Regions from separate parts of the Sporomusa aerivorans genome, predicted to be linked through region 1. Evidence: riboswitches for the same ligand, from Rfam matches in the RefSeq annotation. Region 1 holds a riboswitch; the other holds the start of a gene.
What was found. Region 1 has a riboswitch for cobalamin ahead of SATMO3_RS05205 (diguanylate cyclase). Riboswitches for the same ligand answer to the same signal wherever they lie in the genome.
Positions count from the first base shown of each region.

Region 1 (18,085 bases):
TTTAGCGCCTCTTTACCGAGGTTACTGTTCAGGGTGCTGAAGTATTCAGCCGGCGCACCATATTTTACATTGATTTGATCGACGTAGTCGATGAGATCAAGCACTTTTTGGTCGGGGAGATATTCATTCAACCAGCCGCCAAACTGGGTAGTAAAGTTATATTTACCATCCGAGAAGGCGCCGGCGCCGCCAAAACCGCGCATAATGCCGCAGGGATTGCACTTGATGCAGGAGGGCACTTTCTTATCGGAAATGGGGCAACTGCGGGAATAAATATCGTGTCCGGCCTCTATAAGTACAATTTTAACATCCGGATTGTTGCTAACAAGCTCATAAGCGGCAAATATGCCGGCCGGTCCTCCACCGACAATACCAATATCAAACTTCTCTGGCATTACAAAACCACCTTTCCCTGTGATTGTGGCACAAACCGAAAAACATTATACTTTAATAAATATTGTTTGTAAATAGGAAAATATCTGCATATGAAAATATTACAAGCGGTTGTGCCCGCCAACTTTAATCTTAATGGCGAAATGGTGATAAGTCAATGTATGGGTCATAGCCAGACAGTTTCACAAATTGTTCACAGTTTCGTCACACCTTCAGCGGAAAAATCAGCTATACTTAAGGCAAATAAAGCTGAGGAGTGAGTGACATGAGCAAGACAACTATAGCGGCCCTTATTGGCGTTCTGGTGGTATCACTGGCAGGCGCCGTCGCTTTTGCTGCTCCGGCAATGAATCCTGATCAGTCCGGCGCTTTTTGCCTGGCATGGGGACCCAATAGCCAGCAGGTTAACCTGACTGAAGAGCAAAAAGCGCAAATCGAAACCTGGCGCCAGGAAGGATTGGAACACCGCAAGCAAGTCCTGCAGAAACAGGTGGAATGGGGCTGGTTAACCCAGGAACAGGCCGACCAGCAAATTAACTGGCTGGAACAACACCACCGCGACGGGAATTTCCGGGGACCGGGCATGATGGGTCACGGTAAGGGAATGGGATCCATGCACATGCAAGGCGGCTGCGGTAATTACAGTGCGCCGGGATCAGCGCAATAAAAAAATATGGTTAGGCAGCCTGCCGGCAAAGTGCGGCAGGCTGCTTTGGTTAGTGGCCTGCTTATGGTATGCTAGTACTGTGACAACGTTAAAAACTGTGGATAAAGTAGACTTAGCTTAGGCGGGGTTTTACCCCGGCTTAAAGCTAAGTCGTCGGATAAATGAATCCCGGCAGTAGCCACAGCATTAGGGTTGACGCGGTACTCTTAGCAGTGAGGTGAATTACCGTGAATGATAAAATGGTACTGGTGGTGGATGATGAGCCGTCTATCAGGGAACTCCTGGGCTTGTATCTTACCAAGGAAGGCTTTTTAGTTGAAGAAGCAGTTGACGGGGCTGAGGCGCTTATCAAACACCAGGAGAAAAAACCGGATATTATTATTTTGGATATTATGATGCCGGTCCTGGACGGTATCGAGGTTTGCCGGCAAATCCGGAAGTTCTCGAATATACCGATGCTCATGCTGACTTCACGGGCCGAAGACGATGACCGTATCCTGGGGCTTGAACTGGGGGCCGATGACTATGTCACTAAACCGTTTAATCCCCGGGAGGTTGTCGCCCGGGTCAGGGCAGTGCTGCGCCGGCAGGCGGCGCAGCAGGAACCGCCGGCAGCCGCATTGAGTTTTCCGCATTTGCTGATCGATATGGCCAGACATTCGGTAACTGTATTTGAACAGGACATTCCCTTTGCCAACAAAGAGATGGAACTGTTATGGCATATGGCCTCTCATCCAGGCCTGGCTTTTTCGCGGGAACAGCTGTTAGAGAGTGTATGGGGTTACAGCTACTGCGGGGATACCCGGACTGTTGACACCCATATAAAACGCATCCGGAAAAAACTGGCGATTACTGCCTGCTCTCCCTGGGACATCAAAACTGTCTGGGGCATAGGCTATAAGTTTGAGGTGAAAAAGTGAGGCTGTCGCTCCAATACAAACTCTTGGGAAGTTTTATCATAGTTGTTGCGCTGGTGCTGGCCAGCGTTTCCACCGGCGTTTCACTTCTTATCCGGGACTATTTTATAGCCAGCAAAAAGCGGGAGTTCACCGACAAGGCCTATGAAACGGCCCGGGTGGTGGAAAGCTACTACGCGGGCCAGATATCCTACAGCCAACTGGCTGGTTTTATTAACAGTATTGACAGCTTGCTTGGCGCCCGGGTATGGGTTACGGACAGTTCCCTTACGATCATCGCGGCCTCTGTGGAGCAACAGCCTGTAACCGGTGGATTTCACCATTACCGGTCCGGTATGATGAAAAAAAGCCCTATGGGCTCTTCCATGGCCTGTGCAGTTGGTGAGGAGGAGGCAGGCGGGATGCATCATGGCTCCGGTATGGGCAAACACCGGGGAATGATGAACAGACAGGACGGTGTTTCCGATACTGTGCTGCCCCGGAATCCGGAACGGAAGCTTACGGATATTCAGGGGCTGGAAATCATCAAACAGCAGGTAGAAACTGCCGGGACGACAGCCTGGGATGTTACTTTTTATCATCCTTATTATGAGGAGAATATGTTGGTGGTGGGGGTACCGCTGACAGCCGGTACCGAGAGGAAAGGGACCATCCTGATTCATGCCCCGTTAGCTGGCTTTGACGACTTTCTCAGCCGGATATACTGGTATCTTGCTGCTGCCGGGGCTTTAGCTGTCCTGATCACCGTATGTATCGCCAATTATCTGGCGGCAGGCATTATTCGTCCTCTCAAGTCTATGCAGGCAGTGGCCGCCGCCATGGCTGACGGTGACTATGCCGCCCGGGTAAAAGTCGAAACCAATGACGAAGTGGGGGACCTAAGCCGTTCGCTTCTCTCCCTGGGCAAAGCCCTTGGCGACTTTGTCGACAAAACCAAAGAGACCGACAAACTCCGGCGGGATTTTGTGGCTAATGTGTCGCACGAGCTGAGAACGCCGCTAACTATTATCCGCGGCTACAATGAAGCGCTCCTGGACGGAACGGTATCCGGACCGGAACAAATGGCCAAATATCATCAAATTATGCGGGACGAAACCGTACGCTTGGAAAAACTTATCGCCGAACTATTGGACTTGAGTCAGTTAGAAGCAAATACGGCTGCTTTAGAGAAAGAGCCGGTTTCTTTAAGTGAGCTTGTCCATAACGTTGTGACAATGTTTAGTCAAAAAAGCTTGTCTCAGGACGTAAAACTAGTCGCCCATATTGCCGGCAATGTACCGGAAATAACCGGTAATGGCGACAGGCTTACCCAACTGGTTGTTATTTTGCTGGATAACGCACTGAAATATACTCCGGCAGGAGGGGCCATTACTGTCGATGTAACAGCAGACGCTAAGAACATAACCCTGGTCATTGCCGATACAGGCGCCGGTATTCCGGCAGAAGACCTGCCATATATTTGGGAACGGTTTTATAAAGCAGACAAAGCCCGTACCCGTGCCGGCGGCGGCACCGGCCTGGGGTTGGCTATTGCCAGGGAAATAATCAGTCTGCATGGGGCTGAGGCTGAAGTGACAAGCACACCTGGGAAAGGAACAGCCTTTACTGTTAAAATTCCGTGTCTGCCGGTGTGATTTTGCTGAAACTAAAAGCAGTCAGCTCTTAGCCGGAGTATCATCCTTAACATCAATATACAGTCTGCCGGTCGGTGTAATCGTTGCCAATGCCACATCGGCTATGCTGGCAATGGCGCGTTTGTCAAGCTCGTACTGCAGCCACTCCCGGGTGAAACCGTTACGGCGCAAAGCAGTCTCAATCACCTGGCCGTCTATGATTAACTCCTTACCGGTGAAATTCCCCATAACTGCAGCCGGTAGCTCCAGAGCTGCCCTGGTTATAAGGTTAAGTTCCCCGTCTGTTGTTAAAATGCCGATTTCTACCTGGGACAGATCGGCAATGTTATTAAGCTTCAGCTGTTCCAATAGACAGTTGACATTATATCTGGATTTTTTCAGATTGTTTTCCAGAATTCTGCCGCTATGAATAACCATGACCGGATCCATTTCAAGAAACTTCCGGGCCGGTTGGCTTCGAATCGTTATCAGGTTGCCGGTCAGGATGCAAGTGCCCCAGATAGCCAGGATTGTTAAGCCGGCTGTGAAGGGGACGGTCTGGACAACCAGGGTGGAAACCGTTAATAAGCCTAGGGTGGCGGTACTGACAAAATCGAATAAGGTAGCGTGGGCAATTTCTTTGCGACCCAGTGTCCGGATAACGAACAAGAGGATCACATAAGCAAGCACGGTTCGCAAGGCATACTCGATGATGTCGGTCATGGCAGCCATCCTTTCATATCCATCCTTACTATTAGAGTTGTCAACTTGAGATGTTTTATTACCGGCATGTTTTGGGAGTGGGGAGTGCGTCGCTTTAAAAGTAAACTATTTACAAAATATTGAATACAGTGTAAAATAAGTGCTGATACAAGGGTTGTGAAAACTCTTACAGAATAGGACTGAATGATAATTTTATAAAATTCTATAAAATTTTATAGTAATGATTAGGGCATGAAACCTTAAGAAAACGTGAAGTTTTCATTGGTTTGCATGCCTTTTTTATTTACCCGACGGAGGTGATAATGACGGAAATACTGCAGCAGCACTAATATAACGGGGGAGATTATGGACGTTATTAATAGTAGTATTGAACTTTTTCAAAAAGGCGGCTATGTTATGTATCCGCTGCTGGTCTGTTCTTTGCTAGTAATTGCAATTGCAGTCGAGCGCTACCAGTATTTCCGCAAGGCCGCAACAGATATAAATAGCCTTATGACAGAACTGGAACCCAGACTTAAGCGGTATGACTGAGAAGGAGCGCTCAGGGTGTGTGAAAGTACCGGCGGCGTTACGGCAGCAATGCTGTCGAACGGTTTGCTTAACATTCGTTCTGACGCCTGCGATTTATAGAGTGCCATGACCAGCACTGCAGCTCAGGCGGCCATGGCGCCTCCTTGGGACTATTGGGTACCGTTATTGGGATGATATCCTCATTTAGCAGTATTGTAGGTGTAAAAATTGAGGTTTTGGAAAACGGACGCACTGGCGAGGTGCAGATTGCACGTTCCTCAGGCCGTCAGTCGTTCGACGAGGCTGCCTTGCAGGCTGTCCGCAAATGGCGGTTTGTGCCTGCACAGGAAGCAGTCGGCGGCCGAACTGTAAGATGTTTTACGACACTGTCAGTCGTATTTAGGTTGAATTAGGGTAATTTTATATTTTGGAGAATTGTGGGTATGAAGCCGACGGTACTGTCGCTGCTTCATGCCTTTTATTTTGAGTATATTACATCCAGGAGTTGATTATTAATGATTAAGGCACGGGAAGAAGTATCCAAGCTCACTATTGCGCGAATGGCAGTTTATTATTCGGCCTTGAAAAAAATGAAGGACGAAGGAGAGTTGGTTTGCGCATCCACTCAATTAGGCCAGCGTACAGGCATTGCGTCTTCGGTTATTCGCCGTGATCTGGCGTATTTTGGCGGTTTTGGCACCAAAGGAGTTGGCTATGAGGTAGATTATCTAATGTCCTGGGTAGGGGAGATCCTGGGGTATAATGCTATATGGAACTCGGTATTTGTGGGGATGGGAATTCCGTTTTCCGGTGCAGCCGGCTATAGCCAGCTGTTACCGCCCGGTTTTACAATCAAGGCAGTTGTTGACCTTGATAACAAGAATCAAGGGCATAAAATTTCCGGCTTAAATTTGACGGTACATTCCCCGCAGAAATTAGGGAATGTAATAAAATCCGGTAATATTTCCATTGGGATAATTGCTGTGCCTCCCAAGAAAACGCAGGCAGTTGCCAACGCGTTGATTAAGGCCGGTATTAAAGGCATAGCCAACTTTTCGTCGGCTTCGGTTACGGTTCCGGACACTGTTACTTTAAGTCAAATAAATGTAACTTCGTGCCTAAGCCAGTTGTCCTATAATCTGAGCACACCCTCCACAGAAGTCGCCGGATATCAACAGGGAGAACATGAGTTACATTGTGCACTGGGGTAAAAGTTAATTATTTCTTTAGTATTTACAAAAGCTTCCCAATAGTGTAAAATTAACCCTGGAAAAAGGGTTGTGAAAACTCTTACAAAGTATTGTCGGCCATAAAGTGAAAATTGTCGATTAAGGTATGAAACCTTTGGGGGCGTATAGCTCCTGCCGGTTTTCATACCTTTTTTATTTTCTAAAGTAGAGGAGGATGGCAGATGGGTATATGATAGCAAGGCCTTGACGGCTATATTATCCTGATAGAAAGTATAACTTTCGCCTGGATAAGGGCAACATCGGCTTCCGCTTTCGCCAAAGGCTCGGCGCCAGCCGTGTTTTTTTTACATTATCAGAAAGTATATCCCCTTTCTGATAATAAGTAAGAACGACTAAGGCTTCTGCCGGCGTCCTGAAGGACTTGACACAAGCCAAGTCTTTTCTTATCAAAACAGAAAGTAACTTTGGGTATGTTGGAGGAGAGAAGAGTGAAATTAAATAAGAAAGCACTTGTTGCAGTTACAGCCGGACTGCTATTAGCAGGTATGACGGTTATGGCCGAGGACGCACCGACGTACAACCTGGAGGAAATTATAATTCAGGCCGATTCTGTCAGCAAAGATAATGCAGACACTACCGTCAGCGTAAAAACGGTGAGTCCCGGCAAGGCCGCCACTATTCCCGAGCTTTTGCGCAGTTCTGCGGGTATTGACGTGCATCAGCGGGCTATTGCCGGTGACAATCAGGACAGTACGATCAAGCTGCGGGGATTTGACGCACGGCGATATACCATTCTTCTAAACGGCCGGCAAATTAATTCGGCCGGGGTTATGGGCGGACAGTATGTGGATTGGACAACCATTCCGCTCAATACAGTGGAAAAAATTCAGATTATCAAAGGCGGCAAATCGGCCGCGCACGGCAATACCCTGGGCGGGGTTATCAACATTATTACCCGGGATAAAGGCATTAATGGCGGTGAGATCAATATTCTATCCGGCAGCAATGGCCGGTATGATTATTTATTCAACTATAGCGGCTCAGCCGGAAAACTCGATTTTAACGTAATTGCCAATAAGACCGGGGCAGACGCATACCTGCGCAACAATGACTATGATGCCAAACAGTTTGGCTTGAGGATGAATTATGATATCGACGGCAAAAACAGCATCTCTGCCGGTGTAAACCGTACGGAGGCCAAACGGGGATATATTCTTGAAAATAAGGCGGGAAATTATGACCCCGGATATCCGGTCAGTGACGGCGAAAGCCTGTCGCCAGCCCCATCCTTTAGTCCCTCTATTCCCTCATATCCACTTAACCCGGGGGCGTACTGGGAAAAAGACAACACTTATTATGACTTTGCCTACCGGCACAAGACGGAAACCGGCTTTTGGCAAATCGACTACTGGAAGAATAACGAAAAACGCCGTGAAGTTAATTACAATGCTGCCGGTACGGCAGTGGATATGGATCGCACCATAGTCAGTGATAAATCCGACAATATTGGCTTCTCCGGTCAAACCAAAGTGAGCGGGCATACCATTGGCTATGGTAGTGAATACAAACGCCTGCGTTACGGCTACGGCTATTATGATATCCGTCCGGTGGGCAGCATTGATCAGATCTATCCGTCCCAAAAGATTGACCTGTGGGGAGCCTATGTGGATGACAGCTGGAAACTGAACGGAAGATGGTCGGCATATTTTGGCTTACGGTATGACCACTTATCAGCCAGCCAGGATGACAGCCGGGCAACGGCAATGCGTGATTACGATGCTGATTCCCTGTCTCCCAAACTAAGCTTATCATTCCGTAATAATGATACTACCAATACCTTTATCTCGGTAAACCGGTTATGGCGTTCGCCGTCTATGGCGGAATACTACTGGTGGTCCCAGAATTATAATGCGGCAGTGAAAGCCGGTAACGTTAACCCAGGCTACCAGCAGCAGCTTAAACCGGAAAAGGGATACAGCTATGAGACCGGTATTGAGAAAAAGATCAGTGAGAAATACAGCACAAAGGTTACATTCTTCTACCAGGATATTGATGACTATATAAACTTCCAGCATTCTTTCCCGTTTTTTTGCTATAACATTGATCAGGCCAAGGTATGGGGCGCCGAATGGGAAAATGTCCTCAAAATGGATGACTCCAACAGGATTATCTTGAATTACACCAATCAGCATACCTCCAAAAGCGGCGCAATCCGTCCTGACGCCGGTATGGTTAATGAGCTGGATTACAGCCCTCAGCATAAAGCCTCGCTTGCCTACCAGTATGATGCCAGGCCCTGGCAGGTAAGATACAGCGTGAATTTCACCGGTCAGCAAAAAGCGTGGTACAATAGTGCGGTAAGCACTATTAGCAGTTATACCGTCCATAACCTGGCGATAGTAAGAGAGCTTGATAAAACAAGGAATATCAGCTTTTATGTTGATAACATCTTTGATAAGCAGTATGTTGAGCAACTGGGTTATCCGATGCCAGGTCGGGCGTACTATGTCAGCCTGACCCAGAAAATATAAACGCGACTGCTCACTGTAAGAAGGTGTGTTATGAGTTATACACGGAATCTGATCCACATCGCCATATTTATCGCGCTGGGGTTGACCTTGCCTATGGTTTTTCACCTGGTTGGCGGCGCCGGCCCCGTGTTTTTACCTATGCACATTCCGGTATTTATGGCTGGCCTGTTACTGGGGATAAGAGGCGGGCTAACTACAGGTGCGCTCACCCCGGTAGTCAGCAGCATCATGACCGGTATGCCTCCTTTATTGCCAATGCTGCCCGTTATGGCAGCAGAACTCGGTGTTTATGGCGCTTTGGCCGGATATTTGTATAAGGAGCGTAAGCTGCCGCTCATAGGGGCATTAGTGGCAGCCATGATTGCCGGACGTATGGCGGCTTTAAGTGTTGTCGCTTGCCTTGCCGGTCTCTTTGGCCTTACAATGAATCCAATGACTTATATTACCGGTGTTATTACTACCGGTATTCCGGGAGTAGCTATTCAGTTAGTCTTTGTCCCGCTGCTGGTTAAAAAGCTGGAGGCTGCGGGGACTGTAAGGAGGAATGCACATGACTCATGAACGGGAATTTTTCGATACTATCGCCGGGCAGTGGGATACTATGCGGGCCGCTGATGCCGAAAAAATCAATCAGCTTGTAGATCTGATCGGTCTCATTCCCGGTTCCGGGGTGTTGGACGCCGGGAGCGGTACCGGTGTGCTGCTGCCCTTTTTGAAGCGGGCTGTCGGTACTGGCGGTACTATTACCGCGGTCGACTTCTCCGGTAACATGCTGGCCAAAGCCGAAGAAAAACACGGCGGCCTCGGGGGTATTGAATTTGCTGTCGCTGATATTATGCAATATACTGCCGGCAAAGCATTTGATGCGATTATCTGTTTCAACTTTTTCCCCCATATCAAGGATAAGCCTCAGTTTCTGGTAAGGATGCGGGATATGCTGCGGCCAGGGGGGCAACTTGTCATTATGCATGATATTTCAAGAGAGCAGGTGAATGCCATTCACCAAGGCAGTAAGGTAGTTCAAGACGACAGGCTAGCGCCTGCTGAAGCTGTAAAAGAACTGTTTTTAGCAAATGGCTTTACGGTGGGAGAGACAATTGATGATAATGATCGCTATTTCATAAAAGGGCTAAAAGCTTAATGAAAGGAAAATCTCTAAGACGCTATTGCGAAGTTAGGGGGACGCACGATTGCGCCAGTCAAGGTGATCAGGAGCGACATGCGTCATATAATACTGCTGAGCTGGCAGCAAAAAAAGATAATAATCAGCACTGCATATAAGTTTATTTGCATTAATATACTGTAATAATTCCGGCTATAGGTTGAAGCTCGCGGTAACCGTTGACCTTGTAAAAAAGGCATGAAGCCTTAAAAGGATTATACATCCTTTTTAGCTTCATGCCTTTTTACAATAAGTAATTGTTGGAGAGGAGGTATTACCCAATAAAGTGAAAACCTTCACTAAAAACAAAGGAGGGTGATAACTTGTCTGAACCTAGCGGCTCGCATGCTGGCTTTTTAAGTATGCTTTTGATCATTCTCTTATTTGGCGGGCCTTTTTTACTACGGGTCTGGTGTCTGACTGACACGCTGCGGAAAACTAAGCAGTCACAGCGTAATCAATCTAAACAATAAGGTAAAACTCTTTTGTTGTTTATTCGCCCTGTGGATGAACGACAAAAGAGTTTTTGCTGTTCGGCTTATCCCGGAAAGAGCTTCATATATTATTTGTTGCTATAGACATAAGGGCTGCTCAGCGGTTTGATCGGAGTGACCCGGTTAGCCTTAATCACAGGCAGTTTATTGCCAAGATAAACGAAAGTGTCTACTTTACCCTGAATTTCCACCCAGCTGTCGTTTTTCAGGCTGCGTTCCTCGTTCCATTCAACAAACAGGCCGCTTGGTATGGCATCGGCGGCACAGCAGGATATCTCGAAGCGGGCGACCATAAAATGGTTGGCCGGTATTTGATCCGGATGGTAGACAAAGCCGCGAATCTGGAGCTCTCTGCCAACAAAAGCCGGTGTATTCTCGTATAAGGCAGTCACCTGCCTGATGTGATTTTCATCGTTTATTATTACAGCCGGCTGAGACGGGGAGACTGCAGGCAAACTAACCGGGGCGGCGGAAGCCGCATGAATGTATTTTAGGCCTTTTTGTTCTGCTGTTGCTGAGCCGAGGGGACTGGCGGGAATCATCAGACCGAGAAACAGGGTGCCGATAAAGATCATATAGGATAGTTGACCGACGGTATGGTGACAGCTGCAGGCCTTGTTATGCCGCCGGTCAAAAGCTTTTAGTGTCTGAATTGCTGTCAGCAGGATTAAGAGCGCCAAACCCAATTTTATATTGCCGATAAACTGCGGGTTAATAATCCGGGTCAGACTCTCTTCTGTCAGCGCGTTATAAAATAGCAGGCTAAAGCCCAGCAGCACACTGAGTTTTAGTAGATTTTCCGCCAGCGGCTTATAACGGAACACGGCAGATCACCTCCCAGACTTCAGGCAGATATACCATAGACAGGCTTACCGCAAAGACGACAGCCGTAATAACCAGCACGAGCTTTATAACAAAGGAAGGCTTAAAGACGGTAAACAGCATAATTGTATTTTTGACGTCAAGCATGGGACCAAAGATGAGAAACGCTGCCAGCGATCCGGTAGTAAAGTGTTCCAGAAAAGGCGCGGCAATAAACGCATCGGCCTGGGAGCATACCGAGATAAGAAAAGCAAAGCCCATCATACCGCCAACTGCGTAAATTGGTTCCTGCCCAAACGACAGTAAAGACAGGCGGGGGACTGTCACTTGAATTAATGCGGCCAGGAAAGAGCCAATCAGCAGAAACCGGCCCATATCAAAGAACTCGTCGCAGGCATGATACAGCATATTGCGAATCCGGCCGGTAAAGTTGGCGGGAAGGTGGGGCTGATGATGTTCATGATGACTGCAGCATTGAGTCGCCGCTAAATCGCCGCCGGCCAGGACGGCGCGCTGCCGCATACTGCTGATGATAAAAGCGATTATGACAACCGACAAAAAAGCTCCGGCCATACGGTAGATGACCATGGAGGGGAATGAGGAAAACGCCAGGTAAGTTGACCAGACGACAAGCGGGTTGATAATCGGGGCAGAAAGCATAAAGGTAATCGCAATGTACGGCGGAATACCCTTTTGAATTAACCGTCTTACAACCGGAGCCATGCCGCATTCACACAGTGGCAGGATAAGACCCAGTAAACAAGCGGCGATAATTCCCCCAAAACGGGTGCGCGGCAATAAGCGCTGGATCCATTCCGGCGGAATGAAGGAGTGAATGGCGGCGGAGACAAAAACGCCAACGAGCACTAGCGGCAGTGCCTCCATAATGATACTGAGAAAAATGGTATTGAACTCTTGCATACTAAACCTCCTGCCTGGGCAATAGGATTTTGATACATTATATGGGAACTAAACAAGAATATTCTTAATAACTCAGAAGGTTAGTAAAAATCGCAGTATTGGCAGGAAAAACAGGAGAGGACTGAACGTAGCGTGTACGTTCAGTCCTTTTCCTGTTTTACTTCCCACCACATAACCCCAACGGTTGTCGCTGACTGCTCAGTGCAATACCCATTGACGGCACGTTCCTGCAAGAAGTTGTGAATCTTGGCGGCCGTTTCCGGACCGGCCACACCCAGCATGGCAAAGTAACGGGTATAGTGATCGATAAGATAGCCTAGCGGTTCGTCCTGAGACTGGCTATAACTGTAAAACGAAACATGCGGCCGGTACCCCTTCTGATAGAGGATGTTGAGCGGATAGATAATATCAAAGGATGGACCGGGCGCAGGCTCTTCCAGGAGCTTCTCCCACAACAGGCGGCGCAGGTCCAAATCATGCTGGCCGGCGAAGCCGATGAGGCAGCAGCCTTTGCGGGCTATCTTGGTCATTTTCATCAGGCTGTCATAATCGCGAATGGCCGGACTTTTCGCGGCAAAGGCTATATCAAATGCCGGTTCCGCCGGCAGATCATGCCAGTCGGCATGGTAAGGCCGGATGTTCTCTGCTAAACCCGCCTGCTCAGCCTGACTCTTAAGTACGGCTAACATTTGCGCAGCGGTATCCATAGCGGTTACTTTGACTTCGCGCGCGGCTAACGGCAAGGCGTAGGTTCCCGGTCCGCAGCCAATATCCAGCAGACTGTCGCCAGACCGGAAAGCTCCCTGGGCAGCAAGATCATTAATGATTTTCTCATGGACTTCTTTATTGGACGCATTATGTTCAGCGTAACGGCCGGAGAAACTATTCCAGAACTCCTTCCAGGCCTCGGGGTCTGGCCGGCGTTTGCGGGTGCTGCTGCTATACTCTTCCCAGGCTTTAGCCCAAAACTGTGCGTTATACATGCGGCTTACCATCCACGGCTATAATCTTCCGTGCAGGCCAGACAGGCGATTTTTCCATCCCGCAGGCGGGCGCGGGCTTCCATGACTTTTTCGCCGCAGTACTCACAGGTGACAGAGTTAAATAGTTTAGCTTCCGGCGGCAGTTTAAGTTTTGCCTCATGAATCTTGAAGAGGGCTTCGGGCGGAGTGGCCAGCAACTTGGCAATACGTTCCTGCTGTAGCTGCTGCCAGGCGGTTTCCTGCTCAGCAGTAGCCTGGCCGCTGAATACGGCTGCCCGCATGGCTTCCTGCTCAGCGGTAAGCGGCGCAGAAGTATTTTGCGCTACTACCCGCACGGCTTGTCCGGTCCTGCGGTTGCCAACGGTATAGGCCTGCTTGCCGACATCTTTATAAATCAGGTTCCCCTTCCCGATGGTACAGCCTAAAAGGACCTGAATGGCATCAATGCCGCAGCCGTCAGATTCGACAATGGCGACAAGTTCTTCGTCCTGAGCCTTCTCTACCTTGAGGCGGGACAGGGCAATCCTGGCCGCTAAATAGCCAATAGTCAGCCCGGGGCAGCTGTGACCGTGGAAATCAACGGCCTGTTGGTAGTCTGTAGGAAAATGAGACATATTCATTCCTCCCGCTTAATATATTGAGAATAAAAAAAGGCATGTCCGTTAAAAGAACTTACGCTCTTAAAAAAGGTTTCATACCTTAACTCCACGTACAATGATTTTTACTAGGATAACTATATTATCAATTATGTGGGTAATATTGTCAAATGGATAATTTGCAGCGGCTGATTGACAACATTAGTGAATTTTGTTACAATTCAATACAGTAAGACAGCTGAAGCTGTCTTGGGCCGCGAGAAGGCGGCTTTTCAATGAAATCTTTAGCGCCGAAATATTTATAATGAAAATTTAAGCAGCCATGAAGGCTTCTGCGTAAGCAGGTGTCTTTAATGGCTTTTTTAATGCAAGTTTATTTCAGTTGTGCTGGCCGATTTGCCGGATCACACCAATGCCTTTTTATGGAGTGGCATGCTATGCTTGCGTTCAGTAACAGGCGATGAAAGGTCAGCAGGAGTTTAATTTTTGCTGACGAATTACATACGTCAATCGTCCAGTTTAGCGGAAGGTGGTACAAAGGTCATGTTAATTGCAGTTATTGATGGTATGGGCGGGGGCCTTGGGGTGCAGTTGGTTTCCCAGCTTTCAGCACAACTGGGACAAAAAGCGGATATTATCGCCTTAGGCACCAATGCGTTAGCGACCAACAACATGGTGCGGGCAGGAGCCATGCGCGGCGCGACCGGAGAAAATGCCGTTATTGTTTCCATACGCAAAGTGGATGTGGTGGTAGGTCCAATTGGTATTATTATTCCTAATTCACTGATGGGGGAAATTACACCCAGAATTGCCGAAGCTGTCGCCTCAGCTGATGCACATAAAGTATTAATACCGGTAAATCAACAACACTTTGATATTATCGGACTGGAAAGCCGGCCGCTGGTCAATTCGATAAAAGAAGCGGTTGCTAAAGTAAACGAGCTTGTTCAGTGTAAAGCATGGTGAAATAAAAACAACCCGGCACGGGTTGTTTTTATTTTCCTGATAGAAAGTATAACTTTCGCCTGGATAAGGGCAACATCGATTTCCACTTTTGCCAAAGGCTCGGGCAAACCGTGTTTTCTTTATGCTATTCTGGCATTATTCTAAAGCAGCCGTTTTGCGGTCAGCGCGCCACCAGAGCACGCCAATAGTGGTATTTATAAGCTCTGTGCAGTAATCCTCAACAGCCCGGTTAGCCAGGAACTCGGTGATCTTGGCCGTTATTTCCGGGCCTTCCAGTCCGAACAGCTTGAAATAACTGGTATAGTATTCAATCATATAAGCCAGGGTTTCCCGGTACCGTTCCCGGTAGCTGTAGAACTTGATATTCGGCAGATAACGCTCCTGATAGAGAATGTTAAAGGGATATTGAATATCAAATGCAGCGTGTTCGGGCGGCGTTCCCATCAAATGTTCCCACAAGAGGGTGCGGACTTTTATATGATATGTACCGGCGAAACCGATCAGGCAGCAGACGCCGCGGGAAACATCATTCATTTTCATTAAGCTGTCATAGTCGTTAATAGCCGCCGTGTTAGCGGCAAACACCACATCATAGGCCGGTTCGGACGGGAAATCCAACCAGTCGCCCTGCCGGGGCGTAAGCCGGCAGGTAAGGCCCTCATGAATGGATTCAGACCTAAGCATAGCCAGCATCTGGCCGGCGGTATCCAGACCGGTTACATGTCTGGCCTTGGTGGCTAACGGCAGGGTATAGGTGCCGGGCCCGCAGCCAATATCCAGAACTTCGCTAAAGGCGCTGATTACTCCGTCGGCGATGAGCCCGTCGACAACTGCGTTATATATGGAACGGCTTTGGCGGTTGCGCAGCGCGTGCAGTTCGGCATAGGTATTCCAAAACTGCTGCCAGCCTTCTTTATTGCCATAGCTTGGCGCCTGTGAGGACGTTTCGCGTACTTCCTGCCAGGCGTCAGTCCAGAACCTGGTGTTGCACATATATGTCACCTTCTTTGATTATTGCGGTCAATTGAAAAAAGGCATGAAAATCCAGGAGGAGATATCCTCAGGTTTCATACCGGCTTGTTGAATCTTCATGATTCAAACTACTAGTCTAAATATAAATTGTTTTGCCTTAAATGTCAATCCGTAACAAGCTTCAGGCATACTTGCGGAGCCTGTATTGACAACAATATCCGGATATGATACGGTTATCTTGGAAATAATCAACTACATATTATGAGTTAGGTGCCCTACGGGCTTAATAGGGAAGTCCGGTTAAAAGCCGGCGCGGTCCCGCCACTGTAACGGGGAGCAATCTTAAGATACGCCACTGGGATTTACCTCCTGGGAAGGTTTAAGCAAGCTATGATCCGGAGCCAGGAGAACTGCCTAGCTGACGATCGCCGTTTTGACCCACGAGGTATGGGGAGGGGATTTACAGTAGGCGCTGGCGGACTTGCTCTTTGGCGTCTGTTTGCAGATCTGCTCCTGGTAATATTGCCAGGAGTTTTTATTTGGCATACTGTTCTTTCCACTCCCGGCCTTGTTTGGGTGGGGATTTTTTGTATTTAAAAAAGCTGACGCCTTATAGGAGTATGCGGGGGAGGAAACCGAAATGTTAAAATCAGTTATGACTCATTGGGAAACACAGGAAGATTTTAACTTTTATATGGCGATTTTGTCCCACCAGTTTAACTTTGTGTTCAGACACTCGGAACGCGTGGCGTGCTATGCGGTCACGCTAGCCCGGCATATCGGCTGCACGGACGAGGAGATAGTAAACATTGGCGCTGCAGCTTTGCTGCATGATATCGGCAAAATGAATGTGCCGATAAAGGTTCTGTATAAGCAAGGCATTTATGACCGGTATGACCGTTCGGAAATGGAACGACATCCGGTATATGGCGGCCAGATTTTGCTGCGCTCAAAAGAAATGCGTCATTTAACCGATAGTGTACTGTATCATCATGAATGGTATGACGGAACCGGATATCCCAAAAAGCTGCACGGGGAGGAAATACCCCTGCCGGCCAGAATTATTCATATCGTGGAAGCTTTTGATGTTATGACAACCGTTCAAAATTATCAGCAATGGAAAAACCGCGATATGGCGCTGGCTGAGCTTAAGTGCAAAGCCGGCAGCCAGTTTGACCCCCGGCTGGTCGATATATTCGTAAGCCTTGGGCCTGACATAATCAATAAAATATCACCTGCCCGCCAATTCATCCCTGAGGAAGAATCCGATGAAGTTGTCCTGCCTGACAGCATCAGCCATTATATGGCCAATATATCCAACCTGGGCATTATCTGTCTGGACAAAAACAACACAGTTGTTTTTTGCAACCCGTATGCCGAGAAAATGCGGCAATTACCGGCGGGCGAGCTGTTTGGCAAGAATTTTTTGGAAAACTACCCGCAGCACCGGCGGACCATCTTAGAAGAAAAGCTGTCGCAGTTAAAAACAGGTGAAAAAACAGAATGGTACCGCCTGATGGGAAGGGGCGGAAAATTCATTGAAAATCGGTATTCCCGGGTAACCGATGCAGCGGGAAAATATATCGGTACTGTGCTTGTTACCATTGATGTGACTGAGCGTGAGCGGGTTAACCGTATGCTGAACATGGCTTTGGAGCGTCAGTCAGCCTTGTATCAGGCGGCTCAAATTATTGCATCCGCATTTAATATTGCGGAGGTAATAAAAGGTATTCTGAAAATAGTCATCCAAAGCATGGCAGTCAGGCAGGCCGCTATATGCCTGCTTGAGGAGCCGGGTAACGATATTGCCGCTGTATATCCGGAAAGCAGCAGGGAGAATTGTTTGGCTGATTGCCGCTGGGCAGTGCCGGTTTTACGCAATTCGCTAAAGACTTTGGCTACGCGTGAGGGCGGCAATATAATTAAATATCACATCCCCCTGGTATTCAGGGAGACACTGCTGGGAGTTCTCTATATGGAAAAGGTCTGTCAGGGTGAGGATTATACGGAACGGTTGCAACTGCTGGAAGCGCTGGCAAGCCAGACGGCGGTTGCTGTCCACAATGCCCGGCTGCATGAGGAAGTACAGTATTTGGCGGAGTATGACAAACTGACAGGGCTCTTTAACCGGCATTCCTTTGACAAGCAATTTTCCGGTTACTGTCTGCAGGCTGATCTGAAAAAGCTGCCGCTGACTTTATTAATGATTGATATTAACGGGCTAAAAGCGGTAAACGACCGTCTGGGGCACGTGGCAGGCGACCTGTTGATCAGAGAGACCGCGCACATAATTACTAAAAGCATCCGTGCCGACGATTGCGCTTTTCGCTATGGCGGAGATGAAATTGTAGTTATCATTCCCGGCATTTTGCTGGAGCAGTCCCGGATCATCATCAAACGCATACAGCACAGTGTAAGCCGCTGGCGGTATAAAGATGAAAGCGGCGAACTGAGCTTAAGTGTAAGCATCGGCGCAGCCGACAACAGTGAAGTTAGTTCAAGCGGCCTGGTGCAGACGGCGGATGCCCGTATGTACGAAAACAAACGCAGGCATTATCAGGTGATGGAGGCCTGATAACTTGAAAGAATATTCAGCTATTGACAACAAGTAATAGTCCATGCTAT
Region 1 is NZ_CP156926.1:1,139,045-1,157,129, forward strand. It holds gene SATMO3_RS05120 (NAD(P)/FAD-dependent oxidoreductase) at 1-395, opposite strand, end outside; gene SATMO3_RS05125 (DUF2680 domain-containing protein) at 659-1,060, shown strand; gene SATMO3_RS05130 (response regulator transcription factor) at 1,288-1,980, shown strand; gene SATMO3_RS05135 (sensor histidine kinase) at 1,977-3,611, shown strand; gene SATMO3_RS05140 (YetF domain-containing protein) at 3,633-4,313, opposite strand; gene SATMO3_RS05145 (hypothetical protein) at 4,659-4,844, shown strand; gene SATMO3_RS05150 (TonB family protein) at 4,988-5,236, shown strand; gene SATMO3_RS05155 (redox-sensing transcriptional repressor Rex) at 5,339-6,034, shown strand; gene SATMO3_RS05160 (TonB-dependent receptor plug domain-containing protein) at 6,502-8,544, shown strand; gene SATMO3_RS05165 (ECF transporter S component) at 8,575-9,105, shown strand; gene SATMO3_RS05170 (class I SAM-dependent methyltransferase) at 9,095-9,685, shown strand; gene SATMO3_RS05175 (TIGR03943 family protein) at 10,269-11,024, opposite strand; gene SATMO3_RS05180 (permease) at 11,011-11,943, opposite strand; gene SATMO3_RS05185 (cyclopropane-fatty-acyl-phospholipid synthase family protein) at 12,084-12,926, opposite strand; gene SATMO3_RS05190 (FmdE family protein) at 12,932-13,540, opposite strand; gene SATMO3_RS05195 (DUF3842 family protein) at 14,009-14,488, shown strand; gene SATMO3_RS05200 (class I SAM-dependent methyltransferase) at 14,624-15,481, opposite strand; cobalamin riboswitch at 15,712-15,893, shown strand; gene SATMO3_RS05205 (diguanylate cyclase) at 16,101-18,035, shown strand.

Region 2 (6,807 bases), 120 kb from region 1:
TTAAAACCGACCCGCTGCGAAATACCCTGGTGATCATGAGTAGCCCGGATGTGTATGACCAGATTCACTATTTGCTGACCAAGATCGACACACCGCCCAAGCAGGTCATGTTCGAAGTGCAGGTTATTGAGCTTAACCGCGATGATTCGACCAACCTCGGTGTCGACTGGGGAGCCTCGACTAAACTGCCGTCTGCGCCGGTAAGTGACGACCTGCCATACCGGATTGGCACGGGGAAATACGGCGTTAATCTCCAGGGGGTTGTCAACCGCCTGATTGAAAATAAAAAAGGCCGGCTGCTGGCCAGTCCGCGGGTCGCGACTCTGGACGGCGTAACGGCGAAAATCCTGATCGGCGACAAGCTGGCTGTGGAGAGCTCCCAGCCTACGACCGGCAGTATTCCCATCATCTCGGTAGTTTACGTGGATGTCGGCATTAAGCTGGAGGTAACGCCGGCGGTAAATAAAGACGGATACATTACTACCCGGATTCAGCCGGAAGTAAGCAACAAGACCGACACCACGAAGAACGGCAATCCCAATATCCGGACCCGGCAGGCCGATGCCACCCTCAGGGTTAAAAGCGGTGTGACCATTGTGCTGGGCGGTCTGATTCAGCGACAGGAAACCCGGGACACCTTCAAAGTACCCATACTGGGGCAGCTGCCGCTTGTGGGGGGGCTGTTTCACTCCACTTCCAAGCAGATCACCGAGACCGAGCTGGTCATCATGCTGACACCCAAGATAATTGAGTAAATATATACTCAGGAGGTATATAAATCATGAGCAAATTATTGCGGGCAGTTTCACTGGCGTTGCTGCTTTTAACCACCCCCATGCTGGCGGCCGGCCAGGCTGCCACTGCCGTACCGCCGGTTTCCGGCGTGGTCCTAATGCCGCCAAACGTTCAGTTATTTGGTCATGTCAGTCTTATAAATTGTTATGCTCTTTCCAATAGCTGCTATGCGGTGGTGGAACTCCGTGATACTCCCGGCAAAAGCGTAGTGGTCAGAACGGCCGAAACAAGGCTGCAAAGCCTGCTGGAAACCGCTTTGGCCACAGGCAACCTGATTGCTTTTGTGGGACAGGGGGTTCTTGTCCAGTCGCCGCCCAGGGGCGGGACCTGGAATCTGGAGGTTTATGCGATTGACGAAGTAACGCTATACAACCGGAAGTAAAGTTTCCGTTTTGCAACTGTAAAGGAGAAGCAAATGAAAAGAAGCATAAGCTGTCTGGTGCTCTTGTATATATGCCTGTTGTACCCGCTGCCGGCGGCGGCCGCCCAGCCGGTCGACATGGCCGCCCGGTGGGCGCCGGTCATCTGCCAGACAGATGGCAGCGACGGCCTGGCCGCACCGCAGAATATATTTACTTTGATCAACTATGACCGCGACTGGCGGCTTAATAACAACTGGTATAACCTGCTGTTCTACCCGTTGGACCAGGCTATGTACTACTCGGTCGTGGAAAGTGACACCCATTATTTTATCGGCTATTATCAATACTATCCCAGACATGCCGGCGGCGGGCATGAGCATGACCTGACCGGCGTGCTGGCCGCCGTAAGCAAAACGCCTGACGGCGCCGGGCGGCTGGACATGCTGGTAACCTACAGCAATCACCAGTGGCAGAAATGGTCCGGTTCCCGGGTCCGGCTGGAAGGCAGACATCCGGTAGTGAAAATCCGGACCGCAAGCCATGAGATTACCGCCCTCGGCAAGAGCCGCCGGGCCTTGCCGGCGACTGCCCTGTATGCGGCGGCCGGAGGCGGGCCTGCCGGCTACCGCCTGGTTCCCTTAACGCAGTTGTGGGAGCAGCGCCAGGATATCGGTTCGGGGCGGGTATTTGCCCGCTGGGGATATTTCGACAGCTTTAACGCTATCAAGGTAACCGCGCCCTGGCTTTGGGAATACCACCGGCTCAACTGGCTGGCGACCCCGGGCGAACTCATACAGTATTTCCGGGGCAGACCGGTAAAAGCGTGCCAATATCTTAGCAATCCGTACCAAGCCGGTAGATAAACGAAGAACCGGCTGAGAGAAAAATATAGCCGGACAACTGAATATTGCCAGGTACAGGTGCCCTTAGGGGCTTAATAGGGAAGTTCGGTTAAAAGCCGGCGCGGTCCCGCCACTGTAATGAGGAGCACCCCCATATGATGCCACTGAGACAAATGTCTTGGGAAGGTTTGGGGGAGTGATGAGCCAAAGCCAGGAGAACTGCCTGTACAACGATCACCGTTGACCTGCGAGCGATAGGTAGGGGATTATTGACCATTCCGGATCATAGGATTGTGGCAGTATGTTTACTGTCATAAGTTCCGGGCAGATGGATTTCTCCTATAGTCAGCATGCAGCCGCTTGGCGGGTTGACTAGAGGAGAAATCCATTTTTCATTTGTAAGACAGTTTTAAGTACAGGTGCCCTAATAAGGGTTTAATAGAGAAGACCGGTGAAAAACCGGCGCGGTCCCGCCACTGTAACACGGAGCCGGTCCTGATACGCCACTGGAAGACAAACATTCCGGGAAGGCCGGGCCGGTGATGAACTGGAGTCAGGAGAACTGCCTGTAGGACAATCTTCGTTGACCTGCGAGCGACAGGGAGAGGATTAGCGAGTCAGTGACGAGAGGAGGGTAAGGGAGAAAGCAGGTTGATTCAGCTAGTATCTTCAGAAATTACTGAGGTTTCTAAGGTGGAAGAGGAGAGGTCAAGGAATGAAACAACGAAGACTACAAAAAAAAGCTTTGGCGATGAGTATCGCCTGTACACTGGCTTTAAGCCTGTCGCCGGCTTACGGCGGTATCGGCTATGCGGCCGGGACCGGCAGCGAAGCGTCGCAGGCAACAGAGGAAACTGCGGCGACCGACGCCGGCGCAACGCCGGACTACAGCCTGGAGGCCATCACTGTCGAAGCCAAGCGCCCGAATTGGGAGTCCAAGCTGTCCCCGGGCACGGTGACAGTTATCCGGCCTGATGATTACAAGGGCGAGCAGAAAACCCTGCCCGAATTGCTGCAGGACGTGCCTGGCGTCCATGTCCGCTATGTGTCAGGCAAGGGCCAGTATACCACCGTCAGCGTCCGGGGCAGCACGGCGGCCCAGGTGGGCGTGTTTGTGGATGGCGTGCTCACTAACTTGGGCGGGGATGCGGCTGTCGATATCTCGACAATTCCCATCAACAATGTCGAGCGGATCGAAGTCTACCGCGGCTATATTCCGGCTAGGTTTGGCGGCACCTATATGGGCGGCGTCATCAACATCGTTACCAAGAAGCCGGACAAAGCCAACATCTCGGCCCAAATCGGCAAAAGCTCCTGGGGCGGCACCACCGCCGGCCTGGAGATCACCCAGCCTTTAGGGAGCGGCAGCCTGCTGATCGGCATTAACCGTGATGAGAGCGACGGGGATTTCCGGTATGAGAATCCTTACTCTAAAGAAGTCTATGCAAGAGATATGCCGGGGTTGCAAGCAGAATTGAACCTTGCAATTGATTTTATCAATTTCAATCTTGAGGGTTATATCGGAACTAATCCCAATTTTTCTACTGCAGAGGACATTTATGCGGCATTCGATAATCCGGCTAAATACAATCAGTACTTAAATGCTGCGCTTGATAATTATTATAAATCTTGGGGTTTTTCAACCAAAGAAGCTATGATAAGCGCTCGTGGTTGGACCGAACAAAAATATAATGATGTGGTAAAGCAAGCACTGGATGATGAAAGAAGTATGTTTGACAGTGGGACCGCAGATGTACGAAAACGAATGTCCGAGCTTTCCAACGACAACACCCGCTGGCGGAAGAATAACGACTACAAAAACACTGACGCTATTATCAAATGGCAGGACGACCACTGGCTGGTCAAGGGCAGCTGGAAGAAAATTGACCGCGGGATGCCCCGAAAAGTAGATGTGGATCCAGCATTAAGCACAATAGTGGATCTGCCAGACCAATTCGAGCGGAAGCGGCAGGAACTGACCACCAAGGAGCTGATGGTAGGCCGGCGGGATATGACCGGCAATCTGGAATGGGGCTGGCAGCTTAACTATCTTGACCAGGATAAGCGTTACCGCAATCCGGACTATCAGAAGTTTGGCAAAATGCCTGCAGTATTTGAAGAATGGAGCGCTTACGACTCCCGGCGGCTGGGCGGAGCCATTGACGGCACCTATAAGGCCGGTGACAACCATCTGCTCGAGTTCCTGGCCAACTGGTCGAGGGAGAAAATGGATGTTAACGGCAGCCGGATGGACAAATATGACTTTGAACCCAGTCTTACCAATCGCGAGCGGTTTCGGACCTATTATGAACATACGCTGTTCAATCTCCAATTGCAGGATACCATTACCCTCAACCAGGCCGCCGACCTCTGGCTGACTCCCAGTATTCGCTACAATTATTCCAAGGTCATGGGCAGGGCGCTGGGAAAATCCGATTTAAATAAATGGGTCGATCAGGAGGATTCCCAGGTCAATGACAAGGTCACCTGGCAGGTGGCACTGAAAAAGCAGGTGGACGATCATCTGACCCTGCGCTCTACCTACGGCACCTACTACCGGCTGCTCAACCTGTATGAGATTGCCGGCGACGGCGCCGGCATTCTGCCCCGGCCTAATGCTTATAACGACCCCAGGTATGCCGGTCAAAGCATATTCCCGGTACCCGAGGAAGGGACCCAGTGGGACTTGGCGGCCATCTGGGACGGCAGGCTGCTGGGCGCCAATTCCTCCAAGGTGCAATTGACCTACTTTGGCCGCGATTCCAAGAATATGCTCCAGCTCTACCGCTTCGGCTATAATTATTGGTCTTATACCAATGCGCGCAAGGGGCAGGCCAACGGTGTGGAATTACAGACTGATTTCAACTGGGACAAATGGGATATGAGCCTGGCAGGCACCTACCTGCATACCAAGCAGCAGACCAAGTATAATGCGCCTAACTCCGCAACCGGCGAGATTTATTTCAATTATCCGCAGTTTTATACGCCGGAATGGGAAGGCTCGGCGCGGCTGACCTACCGCCCGGACAACCGGTTGGCTATTTTCGGCGAAGTAAAATATATTGATGAGATGGTTACCGGTATAGGTGAAAATGATAAGCCCTATGGGCAAACCTCCCTGACAACCGTTGGTCTGGGAGCAAAATATAACATTAATAAAGACTGCCAAATCATCGCCGGCGTAAATGACCTTTTTGACAAAGGGCCGGAGATGAGGATTACGCGAGACTATGATGCTAACAGTGCTATCGGTACTAGCAGTTTGCTCGAATATCCGCTGCAAGGCCGTACCTATTATATGACCCTGCAGTACAGATATTAAATGACGGCAAGCAGTAAGGGAGGTGAGGCCACACACGGCAGGTGACTCCAGTCTGGCAGTAAAGGAGGTGACATCAGGCAAGAACTGATGGTGATTCTGGGTTTTCCCACAGAAAACATTAGAAAAGTGAGGTTATGAGTAATGAAGATGAAATTCCATTTTCTTAAGCGCGTTATCGCGACAGCCCTGACACTGAGCGTGCTTGGCAGCTCAGCCGCGCTGGCCGCTACGGAAAACTTATTCGGCTACACGGTGGTTGATTCCAGCTATTCACAAGGTCTGGCCGGCGCCATCAGCGGCGAGCGGACAGGCAATCCAACCACCTTTACGTCCAGCAGCAAGGTCACCGGTTTAAACAGCGACCCGGCACTGTTCAACTACTTCCAGGGTACGGAGAGCCGCCTGGTGCTGCGCCAGTATAATGTGAGCGCTCCGGCAACTTTGATAGCAAATAAAATCATTGACCCGGTTGCTTCCACATGGACGTCTCTGGCAACGCCAACCTGGAGTAACGTACGCAACCTGCACGCGGTGGCTACCAAAGGAAAATGGCTGTATGCCACCGGTTATGATTTGGCAAAGATTGCTGTTGTGAACATGGATAGTAGCTATACACAAACACCATATAACTACCAATTCCCGACAACCTGGAGTATTCCCACATCAGACGTACCAGCCGGTGCCTCGGTCCATGGTGAAGGCTTAACGGTTGTCGACAACAATTTATATGCGCTGTTTACCGTCAATCCGAGCGGCGGCTATTCGGTGTATTCCGACAGTATTGTTGTGAAGTTCGACATTAACGTCTCTACGGGTGCTTTGAGTTATGCCGGCTATTTGAAAGTCGGCAAAAACGCCTTCACTCTTGACCATTTTAACAACAAGCTGTATGTCTGCGCCCTGGGCGGCATGCAGAACGCCGGCAGCGCCAATGCCGACACCCGTCTGGATATCATCGACCTGGCTACCTTCACCAGTACTCCCGTTGCCAAGACAGCTTCCATGGGCGGCGATTTCCGCGACATTACCATCGTTGACGCCAACACTGCCTATGTATTCCTGGGCAACTATGATACATCTTTTGCCAACATGGTGGGCGGCGTGTACCGCACCAGCGTGGCCAATCTCAATTCGCCTGCAGCCTGGACCAAAGTCAGTGACGTGAACTCGGCCGGCTATCTCTGGGGCATCTATGCCGACAGCAACCGGTTCTGGTTTGTCAAAGGCAATCAGATTGACATCTTCCCCGGCCTGCCCACCAGTACCAGCGATGCAGCTACTAAATCCTTCACCGCCAGCCAGTTGGGCTACACCGGCGGCAACCTGAACTCGGCGATTATTCTTGCCCCGGATCAGACTTCGACGCTCAGTGCCAAGCTCAGCACCGGCGTGGCCAAGTCCTTCGCCTCGCACTCTATCCTGGCGCAGCAGGCCCGCAAAGCTGCCGAGCAGTACAAAGGACTGAAAACTATCAACGGTAAGAGAG
Region 2 is NZ_CP156926.1:1,260,545-1,267,351, forward strand. It holds gene SATMO3_RS05535 (type II secretion system protein GspD) at 1-755, shown strand, start outside; gene SATMO3_RS05540 (hypothetical protein) at 782-1,177, shown strand; gene SATMO3_RS05545 (hypothetical protein) at 1,211-2,020, shown strand; cobalamin riboswitch at 2,059-2,241, shown strand; cobalamin riboswitch at 2,400-2,584, shown strand; gene SATMO3_RS05550 (TonB-dependent receptor) at 2,715-5,321, shown strand; gene SATMO3_RS05555 (hypothetical protein) at 5,463-6,807, shown strand, end outside.
Region 2: another riboswitch for cobalamin. It lies ahead of SATMO3_RS05550 (TonB-dependent receptor); the one in region 1 lies ahead of SATMO3_RS05205 (diguanylate cyclase).